Regions from separate parts of the Henriciella marina DSM 19595 genome, predicted to be linked through region 2. Evidence: predicted binding sites of a transcription regulator. Region 2 holds the regulator's gene; the other holds the start of a gene.
The links. The regulator HrcA, encoded in region 2, represses chaperone genes, less so after heat shock. The targets are predictions, from matches to a motif close to GTTAGCANTCNNCNNNGNNGANTGCTAAC.
Positions count from the first base shown of each region.

Region 1 (3,416 bases), 640 kb from region 2:
TCGATGATGCCCATCTTGTACATGTCGCCATACTCTTCGGTCTGGGCGTTGAAGCCATAGGCCTGATCGTCGTTGGCGACAATGTTCGCCACGATGACTGAGCCTTCAAGACCGGCATTGTTGACGATCTGACGGATCGGAGCTTCCAGCGCCTTGCAGACGATGTCGATGCCAGCTTGCTCGTCAGCATTAAGGCTATCAACCTTGATGTTGCGAGCTGCGCGGAGCAGGGCAATGCCGCCGCCCGGGATCACGCCTTCTTCGACAGCTGCACGCGTTGCGTTCAGCGCGTCGTCAACGCGGTCCTTGCGCTCTTTCACTTCGACTTCAGTTGCACCGCCGACCTTGATCACGGCAACGCCGCCAGCAAGCTTGGCGAGACGCTCCTGGAGCTTCTCCTTGTCATAGTCGGACGAGGTGTCGTCGATCTGCTTCTTGATCTGGCCAACGCGGGCTTCGATCTCGTCCTTGGAACCGGCACCATCGACAATCGTGGTGTTGTCCTTGTCGATCTCGACCTTCTTGGCGGTACCAAGCATGTCGAGCGAGATGTTCTCAAGCTTGATGCCGAGGTCTTCGGAAACGACCTGGCCGCCGGTCAGGACAGCGATGTCCTGCAGCATGGCCTTGCGGCGATCGCCGAAGCCAGGTGCCTTGACCGCAGCAACCTTGAGGCCGCCGCGCAGCTTGTTGACGACCAGCGTCGCAAGCGCTTCGCCGTCGACATCTTCGCTGATGATCAGAAGCGGGCGCTGGGACTGAACGACCTGCTCGAGGATTGGCAGCATTGGCTGGAGCGAAGACAGCTTCTTCTCGTGAAGAAGAATGTATGGGTCTTCGAGTTCGACCGACATTTTGTCAGGGTTCGTTACGAAGTACGGGCTGAGATAGCCACGGTCGAACTGCATGCCTTCGACGACTTCCAGCTCGGTTTCGAGGGATTTGGCTTCCTCGACCGTGATGACGCCTTCATTGCCGACTTTTTCCATCGCATGCGCGATCATGTCGCCGATTTCCTTGTCGCCATTGGCGGAAATCGAGCCGACTTGCGAAATCTCGGAGTTCTCTTTCACCTTGCGCGACTGATGCGCGAGGTCCTTGGTCACTTCGAGAACGGCTTTGTCGATGCCGCGCTTCAGGTCCATCGGGTTCATGCCGGCGGCAACGCGCTTCATGCCTTCGCGAACGATGGACTGAGCGAGAACCGTCGCAGTCGTCGTGCCGTCACCGGCAACATCGTTTGCCTTGGAGGCAACTTCGCGCAGCATTTGTGCGCCCATATTCTCGAACTTGTCTTCGAGCTCGATCTCTTTTGCGACGGTGACACCGTCCTTCGTGGTGCGTGGGGCACCGAAGGATTTCTCGATGACGACGTTACGGCCTTTAGGGCCGAGGGTCACTTTTACCGCGTTTGCAAGCGTGTCGACGCCTTTGAGCATACGCTCGCGCGCATCAGCGCCGAATTTTACGTGTTTGGCAGCCATAGCTGTCTTCCTTCCTGAAATTCAGTTCGAAATTGTGTGTTGGAAAAGGGAAGCGGGGTTACTCGACGATACCGAGAATGTCGCTTTCCTTCATGATCAGAAGATCCTGGCCGTCGACTTTCACTTCCGTGCCCGACCACTTGCCGAACAGGACGCGGTCGCCAGCTTTGACTTCCATTGGAACGATCTCATTGTCGTCACCGCGAGCGCCGGAACCAACGGCGACGATTTCGCCTTCCTGCGGCTTTTCTTTCGCGGTGTCTGGAATGATGATCCCGCCAGCGGTTTTGGCTTCTTCTTCAACGCGCTTCACGAGAACGCGGTCATGTAGAGGACGGAATTTCATTTGCTCTCTTACCTTTGCTTTCGCCCGAGCGGGCAATATGTTCGTAGTGTTAGCACTCACAAGAGGCGACTGCTAACGGCGCTCAATTAGGTATGCTGGCGAGCAACGTCAACTGGTTGAATTGCGAAATTTCGCTGACAATGAGCTATCACTGCTGAGCGGTCACGATGGCGGCTGAGGCTGGCCAGCTTCACCGTCATTGACAGCCATCGCCGGGCGTCCTTACCCAGCAGGCCATGCATCGCCTTTCAGCCCATTTCCGGCAGGTCCCCAGAAACCTTGTCATTGCAGGTGTGGCGCTGCTCGCAGGCTGTGCAACGAATGTCTTTGAAAAAGCCTCGCTCGATGTCCCGGATCTGCCCGTAGAGCCTCCCATCCTGGCACTGCCTGTCAGCGGCGAGAGCGTGACAAATGTGGACGACTGGACGGCGCGCGCAGTCCCTTCCCTGAAACAGGCTTTTCAGTATTCGGTCTATGGCTTCTTTCCGGACGCCTCGAAGACCAAAATCCTCTCGCGGTCTGTGATAGATGATGAGGCAATGGACGGGCGCGCCGTTCGCGAACTCATCGAAATCAGGGTCTCAGCCAGCTTTGACGGAGAGGATGTTGATCGCGAAGCGTTCCAGATCGATCTTCTGCGTCCGACAGGCGGTGAGACGCCCTATGGCGTCATCCTGCTGCAGAGCTTCTGCCCGCTCGATCACAATCACCGCGAGCCTGCCGTGACCCATGGCGGGCCGGGCGTTTCCTGCAATGGCGGTCCGCTCTCCTTCATTATGGGCCAGGTCTTCAAGCGCCGGATTTCCCATCCGCCGGTGGACGCCTTCCTGGACCGCGGCTTCGCGATCGCCTCGATCCATTCGCGCGAAATCATCCCGGATAATCCGACAGCCGGCCTTGATGCCTTGAACGAGCTCGCCCCGGCCCGCGCCGAGAGCGATGACCGCTGGGGCGCGATTGCGGCCTGGGCCTGGATCTATTCGCGCATGATCGACGCGCTGGAAGCAGACCAGAACTTTGATAGTGACCGGATCGTGGCCCTGGGACATTCCCGGTTCGGCAAGTCCGCCTTGCTGGCCGCAGCCTTCGATAGCCGCATCGATGCCGTCATCGCCAACCAGTCAGGGACAGGCGGGGCAGCCCTGACCCGCGACAAGCAAGGCGAGTCCGTCGCCGAAATAACGATGCGTTATCCGCACTGGTTCGCGACCGTATACGACAACTATGTGGGCTATGAGCATGAGCTATCTGTCGATCAGCATCAGCTCCTCGCCCTGATCGCACCCCGCCCGATCTTCCTTGGAAACGCGCGCCGCGATGTCTGGTCTGACCCGGCCGGCACATTCCGGTCTGCACGCGCGGCCAGCGAGGTGTACGACCTGTTCGGTGTCCCGGGCCTCGAACAGGGGTCGATGAAAGACTTCAATCCGTCGGGAAACATCGCCTTCTGGCTGCGCGGCGGCTTTCACGGCCTCGAAGAAGAGGACTGGCCCCCGATCCTGGATTTCCTGGATATCCATCTTCCGTCGCCACCTTCCCCTCTCCCAAGGGAGAGGGGTTAGGGGTGAGGGGGAGCTCCCTTTCGT
Region 1 covers NZ_AQXT01000002.1:990,680-994,095, reverse strand. The annotation lists gene groL (chaperonin GroEL) at 1-1,484, opposite strand, end outside; gene groES (co-chaperone GroES) at 1,543-1,830, opposite strand; gene F550_RS18420 (alpha/beta hydrolase family protein) at 2,067-3,392, shown strand.
Region 1: a site for HrcA is predicted at 1,879-1,907, ahead of groES (co-chaperone GroES). Genes of this name have one in related genera too.

Region 2 (3,416 bases):
TGGCGCGCGGCAGCATGCCGTATTCGCCGGTGACCCAGCCCTTTCCCTGACCACGCAGCCATGGCGGCACGCTGTCTGACCATGAGGCTGTGCAAAGCACGTGGGTGTGGCCGAATTTCGCGAGGCACGAGCCCTCAGCGTAGCGGGTCACATTGGTTTCCAGCACGATATCGCGCAGCTGGTCTGCGGTGCGGCCCGACGGGCGTACGAGGTCGGTCATTACAAATCTCCATCTTTCACCGGTGGGTGAAGCGACTCGAGATTGGCTTGTCCACCCCCGCTCATGGCTTCTGCTGCCTTTGCCTGTACGGCGCGCGTGATCGGGTACTTCCAGATCAGGATTGCGGCGAGGGCGTAGGACACCACTGGCACCCCGACAAAGACGGCCATGAGGCCGCGCACGGTCTCTGGTGAGTTCTCGCCCGCCGGATTGAAGCCGACGAGGACGCCGAGAAGGATGTAGGGAATTCCGATGGCGAAGCTCGCCCCGGTCTTGTAGGCGCCCGACATGAGCGAGAAGAAAAGCCCCGCCCGGTTGGCCCCGCCGCGCGCTTCTTCGGCCTCGACAAGGTCGGCCATCATGGAGCGGACAAGGATGAAAGGCGAGCCATATCCGAAACCGGAAATGATGGCGGCGATCAGAAGCGGGACAATGCCGCCGCCGAAAACCGAAAGCGGGAAATAGGCAATATAGGTGATGGCCGACCACACGCAGACATAGCGCATGGCCACATATTTCTCGGTGCGCTTGGACAGCCAGACCCAGACGGGCATCGCCGCGAAACCGGCAATGAAATGCGCCATCAGGATGAGGGAGGCGACGCCATGATCCACGCCAAAGCCCCAGAAGGAGGCGAAGAGGAAGGTCCCGGCTGTGCCGGCAATGGCGATCCCTATGAAGATTTCCGTTGCCAGCAGCCGCCACAGGGTTTGCTGGCGAAGCGCTTCGAGAATGGCCGACGGATGGAAGCTGGCCTTCGGGGCGTTCGGGTCCGGCTGCGGATCCGGGACGAGCCAGACTGCAGCGCCGACCGTGACCGGCAGGGCGATGATCAGGAACCAGCCCATGATCGAGATCTGCTGGGCAAAGGTCACCCCGCCAAACCGCTCGAGAAGTGAGGGCAGGGCGAGCATGACGAGCATGGTGGAGATGGTGAACAGTTCGCGCCACATGAAGAGGCGCGAACGTTCGTCATAGGAGCGTGCGACCGACGGGGCCCAGGCCTGGTGCGGCGTCGTGATCATCGTCGTGCCGATATAGAAAATGAACAGAATGATCCCGAGAAAGAGCGGCGAGACCGGAGGCCCGATCGGGTTGTAGAGAAGCCAGACTGCTGGCAGCAGGATTGGCACTGCGACGATCAGCCAGTGCTTGATCTTGCCCATGCGGGACGGCTTGGTATCGACCAGCCAGCCCATGACCGGGTCTGAGAACAGGTCCCAGAATCGCAGGATCATGAAGATGATCCCCACCACGGCCGTGCCGAGGCCCATCTGTTCGGCATAGAAAGGGGCGATGAAGACCGCCATTGGCAGGCCGACGGCCCCGAACGGGATACCGACCGAGCCGTAGGCAATCACTTGTGGAGTCGACAGTTTCGCTGGCACACTAGACATGGGACAGACTGAAACCCATTTGCACGCCCCGTCCAAGAGAAAAAAATCCGATTAAACTGGCGATTGCAGAATCTGGATATTCGCGCTCATGACCGAAACGCCCAAACCCTCCGGCCTTTTTCAGAGCCTCGATGAGCGCTCTCGGTCGATTTTCAGGGAAGTGGTCGAAACCTATCTCCAGACCGGCGAACCTGTCGGCTCGCGGACGCTGGCAAAAAGCGGGATTGGCCTGTCACCGGCTTCCATCCGCAATGTCATGTCGGACCTCACAGAGCTTGGCTTGCTCGACAGCCCTCATATTTCAGCTGGCCGTATGCCGACGCATATCGGTTTGCGGCTTTTCGTCGACGGTTTCCTGGAGATCGGCGAACCCGTAGAGAATGACCGCGGCGCGATCGAGGACCGCCTGCGGGCGAGCGGACGTGACCTTCAGGGCGTCCTGAAAGAAGCCTCGTCGCTGCTGTCAGGCCTTGCTGGCGGGGCGGGGCTGGTTTCCTCGCCGACCCGCGAGCGCCCTGTACGCCATGTAGAATTTGTACCGCTCGCGACTGGTGAAGCGCTCTGTATTCTGGTTGATGAGCTGGGTGAGGTCGAGAACCGGCTGGTGTCGATCCCCGTTGGCCTGCCGTCGACAACGCTCATGGAGGCTGGAAACTATCTCGCCTCTCGGCTGAAGGGGCGCACGCTGCGCGAGGCATCGGCGGCCATTCGCGAAGAGATAAAAGAGCGGCGCGCCGAGCTGGACACAGCTGCTAGTGCGCTGGTTGAGCAGGGGCTTGCCGATTGGGCAGGCGAAGTACCGGGAGAAGAGCGCGCCCTGATCGTGCATGGCCGCTCAAACCTCTTGTCGGATGGGCGCGCGGCAGAGGACATGGAACAGGTCCGCCAGCTCTTCGATATACTGGACCGTCAGCAGAGCCTGCTGGAGGTTCTGGACTCCACCCGGGAGGCTGAGGGCGTGCGTCTGTTTATCGGTGCAGAAAACAGGCTTTTTCCGTTGTCGGGTTCAAGCCTGATTGTTGCCCCCTATATGAACGCCTCAAGACAGGTTATTGGCGCGCTCGGCGTGATCGGTCCAACCCGGCTGAATTATGCACGGGTGATCCCGATGGTTGACTATACTGCACGTATCGTCAGTCAGATCCTCGGCGAGCGCCAGAAGTGAAAAGCAAACGGAAGCGAATATGACTGAAGATCAGAAGCGTCCACCCGAAGCGGTTGAAACAGAAACACTTGATGCTGGCTCTGAAGAGTCCGAGGCGCTGGAAGAAGCGGCCAAAGCAGACAATGGCGAGCCCGATGCTGAAACACGCATTGCCGAGCTCGAGGGTGAGGTCGCCGGGCTGAAGGACCAGGTTCTGCGCGTACACGCTGACATGGACAATCTGCGCAAGCGCTCTGCAAAGGAAATCGCCGATGCGCGGACCTATGCGGTTGAGAAATTCGCAGGCGACCTGCTCAGCGTTTCAGACAATCTTGCGCGCGCGCTCGAAGCGTTGCCGAATGAAGAACGCGAGATCCTGACCGAGGCCGGGCAGAACCTGCTTGGCGGCATCGAGATGACGCAGAAGGAACTGCACGCAAAGCTCGCCAAGCATGGCGTGACGGCGGTCGATGCAGAGCCGGGCGCAACTTTCGATCCCAACAAGCACGAAGCCGTCAGCCAGATACCGTCCGAGCACCCGTCAGGCACCATCGCGCAGACCTTTCAGTCCGGCTGGAAGATCGGCGAGCGGACCCTGCGCGCGGCCATCGTTGCGGTCAGCGCCGGGCAGACGAACTAGACCCCGCCAGGGTCA
Region 2 covers NZ_AQXT01000002.1:1,626,306-1,629,721, reverse strand. The annotation lists gene rph (ribonuclease PH) at 1-220, opposite strand, end outside; gene F550_RS0107860 (MFS transporter) at 220-1,617, opposite strand; gene hrcA (heat-inducible transcriptional repressor HrcA) at 1,706-2,782, shown strand; gene F550_RS0107850 (nucleotide exchange factor GrpE) at 2,802-3,401, shown strand; gene F550_RS0107845 (hypothetical protein) at 3,414-3,416, opposite strand, start outside.